DNA from 3 places in the Citrobacter freundii ATCC 8090 genome. Region 2 is predicted to be linked to each of the others. Evidence: predicted binding sites of a transcription regulator. Region 2 holds the regulator's gene; each other region holds the start of a gene.

What was found. Region 2 encodes CRP, which controls carbon source genes, mostly activating them, when cyclic AMP is high. Its sites were predicted from a motif close to ATGTGANNNNNNTCACAT; they were not measured.
Region 1: idnO (gluconate 5-dehydrogenase) is a predicted target of CRP. The motif match lies at 2,321-2,338, and genes of this name have one in related genera.
Region 3: cdd (cytidine deaminase) is a predicted target of CRP. The motif match lies at 2,363-2,380, and genes of this name have one in related genera.

Annotation. Positions count from the first base shown of each region.
Region 1 is NZ_CP049015.1:805,929-810,785, reverse strand. It holds gene idnR (DNA-binding transcriptional regulator IdnR) at 1-41, opposite strand, end outside; gene G4551_RS03935 (MFS transporter) at 124-1,407, opposite strand; gene idnO (gluconate 5-dehydrogenase) at 1,466-2,230, opposite strand; gene G4551_RS03925 (sugar efflux transporter) at 2,509-3,687, opposite strand; gene sgrT (glucose uptake inhibitor SgrT) at 4,061-4,189, opposite strand; gene sgrR (HTH-type transcriptional regulator SgrR) at 4,289-4,857, shown strand, end outside.
Region 2 is NZ_CP049015.1:371,541-376,397, reverse strand. It holds partial or broken gene G4551_RS01765 (hydrolase) at 1-139, shown strand, start outside; gene G4551_RS01760 (YheU family protein) at 136-354, shown strand; gene G4551_RS01755 (phosphoribulokinase) at 408-1,277, shown strand; gene G4551_RS01750 (OsmC family protein) at 1,376-1,780, opposite strand; gene crp (cAMP-activated global transcriptional regulator CRP) at 2,087-2,719, shown strand; gene G4551_RS01740 (YccS/YhfK family putative transporter) at 2,771-4,857, shown strand, end outside; partial or broken gene G4551_RS24015 (hypothetical protein) at 4,851-4,857, opposite strand, start outside.
Region 3 is NZ_CP049015.1:3,200,197-3,205,053, reverse strand. It holds gene G4551_RS15615 (NAD(P)-dependent oxidoreductase) at 1-90, opposite strand, end outside; gene G4551_RS15610 (DUF2542 family protein) at 324-563, opposite strand; gene sanA (outer membrane permeability protein SanA) at 566-1,285, opposite strand; gene cdd (cytidine deaminase) at 1,420-2,304, opposite strand; gene G4551_RS15595 (CidB/LrgB family autolysis modulator) at 2,453-3,148, opposite strand; gene G4551_RS15590 (CidA/LrgA family protein) at 3,145-3,543, opposite strand; gene G4551_RS15585 (LysR substrate-binding domain-containing protein) at 3,675-4,583, opposite strand; gene mhbT (3-hydroxybenzoate transporter MhbT) at 4,710-4,857, shown strand, end outside.

The DNA.
Region 1 (4,857 bases), 430 kb from region 2:
AGATTAGCGATATCCTGTAATGTCATCCGATTGTTTTTCATGAGGTTCTCTACGACCAACATCCCATTATGCTCGCAGAGAACCTTATCACAGCCGGTTAGCGACTGCACTCCTCGCTCAACCTTAACGCGTTACCATCTCAGCCGACGGCGACGTGGTTTCATTTTGCGCACGAACGCAGTACATCAGCACCACCGATGACAGCAGAGCAATCGCCATGAAGGTGTAGGAGACGCCCGGCCCGCCGGTCACGCCGTTGAGGTAACCCACCAGCCACGCGCCGAGGAATGCCCCTAACGCGCCAAAACTGTTGATCATTCCCATCGACACGCCGGAGACGTTGCGCGGCAGCAGTTCGGGGATCAGCGCAAAGAACGGTCCGTAAGGCGCATACATACAGGCGGCGGCCACGACCAGCAGCGCGTAAGAGAGCCAGAAGGACTGGTTGCCCAGCATCCACGAGGCAAAGAACGCAATGGCAGCAATCAGCAGCAGCGGCCAGATAAACAGCTTACGGTTCTGGTATTTATCGGACAGCCAGGAAACCGTCAGCATCAGGCAGATCGCCGCCAGATACGGCACTGCCGCCAGCCAGCCCACCGCCACAATATCCATCTGCGCCGCGTTTTTCAGAATCGACGGCATCCACATCATGAAGCCATACACCCCGATGCTCCACAGCGCATGCACCGCGCAAAGCATAATGACGCTGCGTGAACGCATCGCTTCACCGTAGTTGCGCATCGGTTTGATGTCCCGCTGCTCGCGGTCCATCGCCTGCTGTAACGCCTGCTTCTCCTGCTCGCTCAACCAACCCGCATCCGCCGGTTTGTCGCGCACCAGAATCACCCAGCAGAAAGCCCAGATCACCGCAGGAATACCTTCAATGATAAACATTTCGCGCCAGCCCCAGGCTTCAATCAGGTAGCCAGAGACAATCGACATCCACAGCACTGTGACCGGGTTACCGAGAATTAAAAAGGTGTTGGCGCGCGAGCGTTCAGTTTTGGTAAACCAGTTGCTGATATAAATCAGCATCGCGGGCATCACCGCCGCTTCGACGATGCCGAGAATAAAGCGGATCGCCATCAGCGTTGGGATATTGCTGACAAAGCCGGTCGCCGCGGCACAAAGCCCCCAGAGGATCAGGCTGTAAAAAATCATTTTACGGACGCTATGTTTAACGGCATACATGGCGCCAGGCACCTGGAAAAAGAAATATCCCAGGAAAAAGAGCGCGCCAATCAGCGAGGCCGTGCCCTGGGTGATCCCTAAATCGTGTTCGATACCAGCGGCAGCGGCAAAGCCGTAATTGGCGCGGTCGAGATAAGCTAAGCTGTAGGTAATAAAAATAATCGGCATTAAATACCACCAGCGACGCGCTGGCAGTTTTGCGAGCATATTCATACTCACTCCTTGGATTATCATTAAAGGATGAGGTTGCTTCCCGCGGCCTCGTTAGCGATCAAACAGCGGCCAGCATGCCGCCATCGACAAACAGAAGATGCCCATTCACAAAGTCAGAGGCGGGCGCAGCGAGATAAACCGCCGCGCCGATCAACTCTTCCGGGTTACCCCAGCGAGCAGCGGGCGTGCGCTGGAACAGCCAGGCGGAGAATGCTTCATCGTTAACCAGCGCGGTGGTCATGTCGGTAGCGAAATAGCCGGGAGCAATACCGTTGACCTGAATATTGTATTCCGCCAGTTCCACGCACATGCCACGGGTTAACATTTTGACCGCGCCTTTTGACGCCGCGTAGGGGGTAATGGTTTTACGACCTAATTCACTTTGCATTGAGCAGATATTAATAATCTTCCCGCGGCGGCGTTGCACCATGTAGCGGGAAACCTGCTGTGATACCAGAAAGACCGATTTCTGGTTTACATCAATCACTTTGTCCCATTCAGTCTCCGGGAATTCGGTGAAGGGATAACGACGCTGGATTCCGGCGTTGTTAATTAAAATATCAATGGCCCCAACGTCCTTTTCAATTTGCGCGATGGCGCACGCCACCTCTTCCCCGCTGGTAACATCAAATCCATAGCCAACAGCGCGATAGCCTTCGGCCACCAGTTTGTCCGCCGCCGCCTGCGCCCGCTGCTGGGTAATGTCGTTAATAACAATCTCAGCACCGTGCGCCGCCAGACCGCTGGCCAGCAGGTTACCAATGCCCTGAGCGGAACCGGTAATCAGCGCGCGTTTACCGGTCAGGTCGAATAGGTTTTTCATGAAAAAACTCCTTTTTTGATAACTGTTACGCGTAACTGTATACGCGTAACAGTAGAAAAAAGAAGATCCAGGAAGAGGAAAATGATCGTTATGTGATCAACGTTACATTTACGTGCAAGATAAAAAAAGAAGGATAGGCCTGATAAGCGTAACGCGTTCAGGCCGTAGGGACAGGTTGCCGGATGGCGGCGTAAACGCCTTATCCGGCCGACAAAAACGACAAAAACTAATGCAAAATATCGCCAGGCCGGGCACTACGACGCCAGGACTGCGCCGGACTAAACGTCCTTCACCCGCCCGGTCATCCACAGCGTAACCACCGAAATCACCGCAATCACCCAATAGACGGCATAGTGACCATAGCTTTGCGCAACTGCCCCCTGAATCACCCCTGCCAGAATGACTCCCGTTGAAATACTGTTGGTAAATAATGTGGTCGCTGACCCCGCACGTCCAGGCATCAGATCCTGAAACCACAGCATGCCTATCCCGGCGATAATACCGATAAATACCGCGTTAAACAGTTGCAGCACCAGCAGCGCCATACGGCTGTGAAAGAAGATCAAACCAATATAAAACAGCACGCCTGCCGCTACGGCCGCGATCATCATTCGCCGTTTACCAAAGCGCTTCACGTAATAGCCTGCCAGAATCATCGCCGGAATTTCCAGCCCAGCCGCCGTCCCCATCAGGATCCCGGCCAGCTTGTCCGGCAAGCCCAGTTCAAGACTTATCCACAGTGGCATATCAATGATGTACATGGTGTTGCAGGTCCACATCAGCGTGGAGGCAATAAACAACATACGCACATTTTTGTCCTGCCAACCGCCGGTCTGTTCCAGCGGCACGTCTACAGGCTGCTCCACCCGCGCGACAGACGGCAGTATCAGCGCAATCAGCACTAGGCTAATGGCAAAAATACCTGCGGCAATGGAAAACATCGCCGTAAAGCCGTAATTCAGCGCCAGCATGAATGCCAGTGGCGGTCCTATCACCCAGGCCAACGAAAGCTGCGCACGCATCACCGAGCTAAACATCACCACTTCACGCGCGGAGTTATCAGCATATTCTCGCGCCAGCGCAAACAGCTGCGGCATGGCGGTGTTCGCCAGCGAGGCCAGCAGCACACCGCAGGTGATCAGCGTGAGATAGTGGCGATTAAAGGCAAACAGCAGCGCATTGCCAATCGCCATCAGGCAGCAAAACATGATCAGCTTGCGCCGATCGCCCTGGCTGTCGGATCGTTTCGCCAGGCCAAGGCTGACGACGATCCCGACAATCGCATTGACGGTGTAAAACAGCCCGACCCAAAATGGCTGCGCCCCGACTTCACGGCTCAGGAACAGACTCAGGGTGGGTGCCTGCAATGCCCCCGCCACGCCCATCATAAAAGCGACCAGCATAAATGCCGCGTAAACGCCGTTGAGGCGCCGTCCCATGGTCATAATCCAGAGCATATCTTTCCTTTTAAGCGCAGCTGAAACGAAAAAAGCCAGCAGATAATACCTGCTGGCGGGTGAACGAGGCTGTATCCTGCCATTATATCTGGCATCGACGCTGGGTAAAAAACGCATAATCCAGGCGGAGGGCGCTGGGTATAGAAATCTATTCCCAAGCCTGACAACGCAGAGTATGCGTTTTTTACACGCGTCCCGGAGGGCTGGGGCCATTTTTTCACATAGCTGTGTTGCTCACACCTTATTTGGTTCACCAAATTTCACTGTTCGCGCCTTGCCATGTGAAAAAATAGCCACCAGCGATGCTCAGATATAATGGCAGGATACAGCCTGCACCAATACTCAGTCACACATGATGTCTGCAATTTCCAATTCAGGAGTCAGATGTCATCTCCCACTGCATCAGCTCTTCGAGCATCTTTAAGCGCTGCGGTGCGCTCAGGCAAGCCAACCAGGACGATTTTTCCGTCGTGGTAAAGTACTTCAACCAGAACTGACGCATAGATGACCCCTTCGTTGTCTCATCGCTTCATCGGAATCTATTATTGGCTTAATATAGGGATTATAAAATTGCTGAGTTTTCCGCAGGAGTTCCCCTTTTATGTCTTCTGGTCGTTTGCAACAACAGTTCATCCGTCTGTGGCAATGCTGTGACGGCAAAACGCAAGACACGACGCTCAACGAGCTGGCGGATCTGCTGAGCTGCTCGCGCCGCCATATGCGTACGCTGCTTAATACCATGCAAGATCGCGGCTGGTTAACGTGGGAAGCTGAAGTTGGACGAGGTAAACGCTCGCGGCTGACATTCCTCTATACCGGGCTGGCGCTCCAGCAGCAGCGCGCAGAAGACCTACTGGAACAGGATCGCATCGATCAACTGGTGCAACTGGTCGGTGATAAAACGGCCGTACGGCAAATGCTGGTCTCCCATCTGGGTCGCAGCTTTCGCCAGGGTCGGCATATCATGCGCGTTCTCTATTATCGCCCCATGCACAACCTGCTCCCCGGCACGGCATTACGCCGCTCCGAAACCCATATCGCCCGGCAAATCTTCAGCGCCTTAATTCGGGTAAATGAGGAAAATGGGGAACTGGAAGCGGACATTGCCCATCACTGGCAGCAAATTTCACCTTTACACTGGCGATTCTTCCTGCGTCCGGGGATCCATTT
Region 2 (4,857 bases):
GCCTTCGCAGGTGGAATATCAGCTGACTGAACATGGCGGCCACGTCGGATTTATTGGTGGCACAGTGCGCCGTCCTGAGATGTGGCTGGAATCAAGAATCCCGGACTGGCTGACAACGTATCTGGAGGCGTCATCATGATTATCCCATGGCAAGATATCTCTCCGGACGCGCTGGACAATCTGATTGAAAGCTTTGTCTTGCGTGAAGGCACCGATTACGGTGAACATGAACGCTCGCTCGAACAAAAAGTCGCCGACGTCAAACGCCAACTACAATCAGGTGAAGCCGTGCTGGTGTGGTCCGAACTGCATGAAACGGTCAACATTATGCCGAGGAAGCAGATTCACGAGTAATCCGTAGCCGCCGGCCGACTTTACTATAATTACAACCATTTCATGGAGTTGTTATGTCTGCCAAACATCCGGTGATTGCGGTAACAGGATCCAGCGGCGCGGGGACCACCACCACCAGCCTCGCGTTTCGTAAAATTTTCGCGCAGTTAAACCTGCGCGCCGCCGAGGTGGAAGGTGACAGTTTTCACCGCTATACCCGTCCGGAAATGGACATGGCGATTCGCAAAGCACGCGATGCTGGGCGGCATATCAGCTATTTCGGCCCCGAAGCTAACGACTTTGGTCTGCTGGAGCAAACCTTCATTGAATACGGCCAGACGGGCAAAGGTCAGTCGCGTAAATACCTGCACACCTACGATGAGGCCGTACCGTGGAATCAGGTTCCGGGGACATTTACGCCCTGGCAGCCGCTGCCTGAACCGACGGATGTCCTGTTCTATGAGGGACTTCACGGCGGCGTTGTCACCCCTCAGCAAAATGTGGCCCGGCATGTCGATCTGCTGGTTGGCGTGGTGCCGATCGTGAACCTGGAGTGGATCCAGAAGCTGACCCGCGATACCAGCGAGCGTGGACACTCGCGTGAAGCGGTGATGGACTCGGTGGTGCGCTCAATGGACGATTACATCAATTACATCACACCACAGTTTTCCCGTACGCATATCAACTTCCAACGCGTACCAACCGTCGATACCTCTAATCCCTTTGCCGCCAAGAGCATTCCGTCACTCGATGAAAGCTTTGTCGTGATTCATTTTCGTAATCTGGAAGGGATCGACTTCCCGTGGCTGCTGGCCATGCTGCAGGGCTCATTCATTTCTCATATCAATACGTTGGTCGTACCGGGCGGAAAAATGGGTCTGGCGATGGAATTGATTATGCTGCCGCTGGTGCAGCGACTGATGGAAGGCAAAAAGATAGAGTGATATGTGGAAAGCGCCCGATGGCGCTTCGCTTATCGGGCCTACGACTCAACATCACCCTATAGGCCGGATAAGGCAACGCCGCCATCCGGCATCAGCAATTACGCGGCAACCACTTCATAGGAGTGGGTAATATTCACCGCCTTTTCCAGCATCAGCGCCACGGAGCAATATTTTTCCGCCGAAAGATCGACCGCACGTGCGACGGACGCATCTTTCAGATCGTTACCCGTTACGATGAAATGCAGGTTGATATGGGTAAACAGGCGCGGCGCTTCATCACGACGCTCGGAGGTCAGCTTCACTTCGCAGTTGGTCACATCCTGACGACCCTTTTGCAGGATCGACACCACATCAATTGCGCTGCAACCACCCGCAGCCATTAAGACCATTTCCATCGGGCTCGGCGCTTTATCACCGGAGTTACCGTCCATCAAAATCTGGTGGCCAGAAGCGGACTCACCGAGGAAGGTCAGCCCTTCGACCCACTTAACACGTGCTTGCATATTTTATTACTCCGATGCATCAATTTTCCTGACAGATTACGCGCACACAACAAATCTCGCAACGGAAGGCGACCTGCGTCATGCTGAAGCGAGACACCAGGAGACACACGGCGAAAGCTATGCTAAAACAGTCGGGATGCTACAGTAATACATTGACGTACTGCATGTATGCAGAGGACATCACATTACAGGCCGTCGCACGTATTGACAGCCCCCTTCCCAGGTAGCGGGAAGCACATTTTTGCAAACCCAGAGACAGGATGTTTTTTGGCTCTGGAGACAGCTTATAACAGAGGATAACCGCGCATGGTGCTTGGCAAACCGCAAACAGACCCGACTCTCGAATGGTTCTTGTCTCATTGCCATATTCATAAGTACCCATCGAAGAGCACGCTGATTCACCAGGGTGAAAAAGCGGAAACGTTGTACTACATCGTTAAAGGCTCAGTGGCAGTGCTGATCAAAGATGAAGAAGGGAAAGAAATGATCCTTTCTTATCTGAATCAGGGCGATTTTATTGGTGAATTAGGCCTCTTCGAAGAAGGTCAGGAACGCAGCGCCTGGGTCCGTGCTAAAACTGCATGTGAAGTCGCTGAAATTTCCTACAAAAAATTTCGCCAATTAATCCAGGTCAATCCAGATATTCTGATGCGCCTGTCCTCTCAGATGGCTCGCCGTCTGCAGGTCACGTCTGAAAAAGTGGGCAACCTTGCCTTCCTCGACGTTACCGGTCGTATCGTGCAGACTCTGCTGAATCTGGCGAAACAGCCTGATGCGATGACCCACCCGGACGGCATGCAGATTAAAATCACCCGTCAGGAAATCGGCCAGATCGTTGGCTGCTCCCGTGAGACCGTCGGTCGTATTCTGAAGATGCTGGAAGATCAGAACCTGATCTCCGCACACGGTAAGACCATCGTCGTCTACGGCACACGTTAACCCCATCGAAGTGGCGCGTTACCCCGTAATGCGCCACTTTTGTTTGCTCCGATGTGGCGAAGACTGATATACCACCCAGAGATCAACTACGCACTACGACAAACGCTGGTGCTATGTTTACCTGTGGCCGTCGGCCTGATCATCGGTCAGCTTCATCTGGGACTCCTCTTTTCCCTCGTCCCTGCCTGCTGCAATATTGCCGGTCTTGATACCCCGCATAAGCGCTTTTTCAAACGCTTAGTGATTGGCGCGTCTTTGTTTGCCGGATGCAGTCTGATCATGCAATTACTGCTGGCACAGACTATACCGCTGCCACTGATCCTCACCGGCCTGACGCTGATTCTTGGTGTAACCGCAGAATTAGGCCCTCTGCATGCGCGACTACTACCAGCCTCGCTTATCGCGGCAATTTTCACACTCAGTCTGGCAGGTAACATGCCCGTCTGGGAGCCGCTGCTAATCTACGCGCTGGGCACATTGTGGTATGGCCTGTTCAACTGGTTCTGGTTCTGGATGTGGCGCGAGCAGCCGCTGCGTGAGTCGCTCAGCTTGTTGTACCGCGAATTAGCCGATTACTGTGAGGCCAAGTACAGCATGCTGACTCAGCATGCCGACCCAGAAAAAGCGCTGCCTCCCCTGTTGGTGCGCCAGCAAAAAGCGGTGGATTTAATTACCCAGTGCTATCAGCAAATGCATATGCTGTCGGCGCATCGCAACAACGATTATAAGCGCCTGCTACGTGCCTTTCAGGAGGCGCTCGATTTACAGGAACATATTTCCGTTAGCCTCCACCAGCCGGAAGAGGTGCAAAAGCTGGTCGAACGTAGCCACGCCGAACAAGTGATTCGCTGGAATGCGCGCACCGTTGCCGAACGCCTTCGCGTACTGGCCGATGATATTTTGTATCACCGCTTACCGACCCGTTTCTCAATGGAAAAGCAGATTGGCACGCTGGAGAAAATCGCCAACCAGCATCCGGACAATCCGGTAGGTCAATTTTGCTACTGGCACTTCAGCCGTATTGCCCGTGTGCTACGCACCCAGCGACCACTGTATGCCCGTGATTTAATGGCTGACAAGCAGCGTCGGCTGCCGCTGATCCCTGCCCTGAAAAGCTATTTGTCGTTGAAATCCCCTGCGCTGCGTAATGCCGGACGCATCAGCGTCATGTTGAGCATTGCCAGCCTGATGGGCAGCGCCTTACACCTGCCAAAACCTTACTGGATTTTGATGACAATCCTGTTCGTCACGCAAAATGGCTACGGGGCAACCCGGGTACGTATTTTACACCGTTCAGTAGGGACGCTCGTCGGCCTGGTGATCGCTGGCGTCACGCTGCACTTTCATATCCAGGAAGGTTACACGCTGGCAGGCATGCTGCTGATAACCCTGGTGAGTTATCTGACCATCCGCAAAAACTACGGCTGGGCTACCGTCGGCTTTACGGTCACCGCGGTATATACCCTGCAACTGCTGACGCTGAACGGGGAACAGTTTATCGTGCCGCGGTTTATCGATACGATCACTGGCTGCCTGATCGCTTTTGGCGGGATGCTCTGGCTGTGGCCGCAGTGGCAGAGCGGTTTGCTGCGTAAAAACGCCCACGATGCGTTAGAAGCCGATCAGGAGGCCATTCGCCTGATTCTTAGCAACGATCCCCAGGCCACACCGCTGGCGTATCAACGCATGCGGGTCAACCAGGCGCATAACACGCTGTTCAACTCACTTAACCAGGCGATGCAGGAACCTGGGTTCAACTCGCACTATCTGGCGGACATGAAACTGTGGGTTACGCATAGTCAGTTCATCGTCGAACACATCAACGCAATGACTACGCTGGCAAGGGAACATACGATGCTGACGCCGGATTTGGCGCAGCGTTATCTGGAGTCCTGTGAAATTGCGATCCAGCGCTGTCAGCAGCGGCTGGAATATGACGGACCCGGAAGCTCCGGCGATGTGAATATTCTTGAGGCGCCAGAGATGCTGTCCCATGGGCCTTTAAGCACCCTTGAGCAGCATCTGCAGCGGGTTTTGGGGCATCTGAACACCATGCATACCATTTCGTCGGTAGCATGGCGTCAGCGACCGCACCATGGGATCTGGCTGAGCCGCCGGTTGCGGGATATGAAAGGTTA
Region 3 (4,857 bases), 2.1 Mb from region 2:
GTGACATAATAAACAGCGGGAAGCCTCTTTTATTGCTAATAATGGGGTAAAAGCAGGCGTGAGCTCATCCAGATAATTTTGTTGTGGCATATTTTCTTCCTTAATGCTTGAGTAAATTAAGGCAAACCGTTAATAACAAAATATAAAAAGTGAAAGGCTATTCTTAAGGCTAAGCACTGCAGGAAGAGTATTCTGTGAAAGGATTCACAAATAGAAGATAGTTTGAGGGAAATGCTGACGGGCAGCATTAATCCCTTATCTTGAAATGGTAACTATTATCAAAATATTAGCTATTCTCAAACGCTAATATAAAGGCAAATGCGTTATCGATAAAAAACTAAGTAAATAACCATACCGAAGGATAAGCACCCGCATCCAGCATAAACCAGTACGTAAGACCAAAATTGCAGCGGCTCTTGATTGCGATAAGCGAAAACCGGTTCGCGCGCATTCTTTTTAATTTTATCTACGGCTCCCGAGCGCCAGCCTTTCCAGGCTTCACGAAAACAAAACACGGGAATGAGCAGAAAGGCCAACACGACGAAAAGGGTTTGTACATCCATGCTTATTTTCCTTGTTTCTTTTGTAATTCGAGCAGTTGTTCAGGCGTGACTGCCGGATATCCCTGTGCATCGTCCGGTACCTGATGCATGGTAGGGATAGGGACCAGTGGGCCTAAAAAGCGGGGTTCACGTTTAAAAATGTAGAGATCGGCAAGTGCGCCAAAACGGGCGCCAAATTCACGTACCCGCACGGTGAGCATATCTTTTGGCGAAGGTACGGCGTAGCACTGGGCCTGGATACCCATATGGAGCGCAATAAACAAGGCACGCTCACAGTGGAATCGCTGGGTAATAATGATGAAATCGTTGGTATCGAACACCTTACGGGTACGCACGATGGAGTCGAGCGTTCGGAACCCGGCGTAATCAAGCACGATGTCAGCGGGATCGACGCCTGCGGCAATCAGATCTTTACGCATCGTCATGGGTTCGTTGTAGCTTTGCTGCGCGTTGTCGCCGCTTAACAGCAGATAGTTTACCTTCCCGCTGTTATAGGCGTTCAATGCGCCCTGAATGCGGTAGCGGTAATACTGATTGATGACGCCGGTGCGGTAATACTTCGCCGTGCCCAGAACCACTCCTACCTGGCGGTAGGGTAAATCCTGCAGTTCGTCGTAAATGTAGGGAGCAGTCTTCCAGCTCATCCACCGATCGAGTCCAAGCACAGTCAAAAGCAGCAAGCCCAGCAGGACTAACAGGCTGTAAAACACGCGCTTTAACATGCAGAAAACTCGTTATTTGGATGGAATTTCAATCAGGCTACTGTACCGGAAGACGTAGCGCAAGAAACAGTAATCTGATTGAGGGGATTTTAGTCACTGTTGCCCGATGACGTTACGCCATCGGGCAACACGACTTAGTCGAGTAGCACGCGCTCTATATTGTCGCAGCCCAGTGCTTTCAGCGTGGCAGATGTCGCATCCCACTGAATTAACGGCGCATCGGCTTTTTCAGCCAGCACGGCGCGTTGGATATCTGGATAATCATAACCGTTCAGATTCAACAGGTTCAACGCGCCTTGCAGTGGTGGCAGGGTTGGGTTAAAAGCGGCATTTTCAGCATAGCTGCCGCTAAAAATACGACCATCTTTACACTCCAGTGCCACGCCGCTTGGGGATTTGCTGTACGGCATATGACATCTATTGGCAGCGGTGATTGCTGCCTGGGTCAACGCATCGCCCTGCAGTGCGAAGCCGTGATCCTGATCGTCCATCAGCAGCGTTTTAATCTCCAGATCCTTCGGGCCGAAGGCATCTGGCAGATAATCGCGTAGTACGTGTGGCGCACGTCCCGGCAGATGAATACGTAAATCCAGTCCGCTGTTTAGTTCGTTCATAAACTGGCGACAGTGGCCGCACGGCGTGTAGTTGACGGTGATGGCGGCGAGCCCTTTTTCACCGCGCAGCCAGGCGTGGCTGATAGCGCTTTGCTCGGCATGAACAGTTTGCTGCATGGTCGCGCCCAGGAACTCCATGTTCCCACCGAAGTACCAGTTGCCGCTGATGCCGCGAGAAATAGCCCCAACGTTGAAATTGGACAGTGGAGTACGTGCGCAGGCCGCAGCCAGCGGCAGCAGAGCGAATGCCAGCGCGTCTTCGTCCAGTCCCGATTCGCGTTTCAGCAAAGAGACCTGCTCAGCAGTCAGCATGGCGGGGAAATGCGCATCCGCCAGAACAGGGGCCAGGGCTGATTGCAAGTTATCCGCGAGTTGGGCAAAAGCAGTTTGAAAACGTGGATGCATGGCGATGCCTCATAACAATGTAATGGAATCGTAGTTTACGGACCTGTTATGGCTTTATATGTGATCTAAATCCCATTACGTATGCAACTTATGAAACTTAAATGAAAAATGTGCAACGCATCGCAAATAAATAGCTAAAAAATGAAGGTTAACCCACCACCGCCAGAATAATCGGGAACAGGAATGGGGCAACCAACGAGGTGATAATGCCGCAAATAACCAGCGCCAGAGAACTAAACGCGCCTTCCTGGTAGTCCAGTTCTGCACAGCGTGCGGTACCCAGGGCGTGCGACGCGGTGCCCATTGCCAGCCCCCGAGCGGCCTTGGTGCGAATGCGCATCGCATTAAGCAACGTATGACCAAATACTGCCCCGAGGATACCGACAAAAATAACGCATACGGCGCTGATAGCCGGAATGCCGCCAATACTGCCTCCCACGGCCATAGCGATAGGCGTGGTGACCGATTTTGGCATGATAGACGCGGCAATTTGCGGTGATGCGCCCATCAACAAAGCGATTGTTGTACCTGTTACCATCGCCACAACGCTCCCGGCAAAACAGATAGCAATGATTGATTTCCAGCGGGCGCGAATTTGGTGCAACTGTTCGTATAACGGATAGGCCAGCGCGACCACGGCAGGTTGCAGTAAATCGTTCAGTACTTCGCTGCCTTTGAAATAGTGATCGTAGGGAATGCCGGTCAGCAGCAGAATGGGAATAATCACCACCATGGCAACCAGCAGCGGGTTCAATAGCGGCATTTTAAATCGTGCAGCCAGCTTACGTGCGCCAAAAAATACCGCCAGCGTAAGAGGTAACGACCACCAGATATACGACATCATTCTTTAGACCCTTTTTGCCCAACGATTTTGCGTTCACCGTGCACAATGTGCGAGCTCCAGCTCACCACCAGGAAAACGACCAGCGTACTGATGGTACAGGACACCACTACCGGACCAAATTGTGCGCGGAGCAGGTCAAAGTACTGCATGATCCCCACGCCAATCGGGACAAACAGCAGGGCCATATAACGAATCAGCACGTAGCAGCCAGGGTTAACCCATTTTGCCGGTAACACCTGCAAAGCCAGTAAGACAAACAGAATCAGCATGCCGATAATGCTGCCCGGAATGGTGATAGGAAGTAGCGACGCAAGAAAAATACCTGCGTAGAGGCAGGCATAAATCAGGACGAATGCGCGCAAATATTGCCAGATAACGTTCAGTGCTTTGCTCATAGTTGAAACCCTTGACGAGACTGATTCATCATACAATTAAACTTAAAAACGTGCTACCGATCACATCATGAATTCTAAGCATAGAGGAAATAGATATCTGGAACATCGGGCGATGGCCCTAACTCTCCGCGCTAAGCCTGTGCCAGATAATACAAAAAACGATTCAGGGCGGTAGTAGGTGTTTCGTTGTTGCGCCAGAATACGCCGACGCTGCCTTTTTGTTCAATCTTCGGCAGATTCAGAATAGCCAGCTGTCCCTGGGCGGCATACCGTTGTGCCAGACGCAAAGAAAGAATAGAGATCATATCGCTACTTTGCAGCAGGTTGGTACTGACGTTGATCGACGCCGATTCAATGATGTTTTCCGGCAACATGACGCCGTTATCAACCAGCGCATTATCAATGCTTATCCGGATAGGGGTTCCTGTCGGCCAGACAATCCAGCGCCAGTTCGCCAGATCGTGCCAGGTGAGCAAGGGATATTTTGCCAAGGGATGATCGGGACGGGCGACGAAACAGACCGGCTCGGTATACAGCACCTGGTAATTGAGCGGCAACTGAAGCGCCCGGCCACCGACGCGACCGACGACGACATCCACCGAACCCGCGAGCAGATCGTGCAGCAGCGGGGTCATCACTTTCTCTTCGATATTAAGGTTCAGGGTTGGCAACTCTTTGAGCAAACCCAGTATTGCCAGTGAAACGCAGTCGGTCGCTACGGGTGAGCAGCCAATCTTCAGACTTCCCACCAGGCCGCCTTGCTTAAAACGGGCGATTTCATATTGCGAACGTTCCATATCATTGAGCAGGCGTTGGGCATGCTGCAGTAACAGCTTGCCGCCTTCGGAAGGACGCAAGCCTTTGCTGTGACGTTCAAAGAGGGTGATGCCAATCTCATCTTCGAGCTGTGATAACCATTTTGACAACGCTGGCTGGGTGATATTCATCATCCGTGCGACGTGAGTCAGGTTTCCCTGTTCGCCCAGCGCGATAAGCGTTTGCAGGTGTTGCAACTTAAGTTTCTGCGCCCAATTTGCCATTTGCTATAACCTCCAGGTTATGCCTCTGCATGAAAAGCCATTGTACATTTCATCTCCAAACATACAAAGTCGCAACATACCCAAAACAAAACAGACATCTACTCTACCTGCACTGAGGCATTCACTATGACTCATCAACGTGATCTACAAGCACTGATCGATTCCGCTCCCGTCGGTAAGACCCAGTGGCGCGTTATCATTTGCTGTTTTCTGGTCGTCATGCTTGACGGATTTGATACCGCAGCTATTGGCTTTATCGCTCCCGACATTCGTA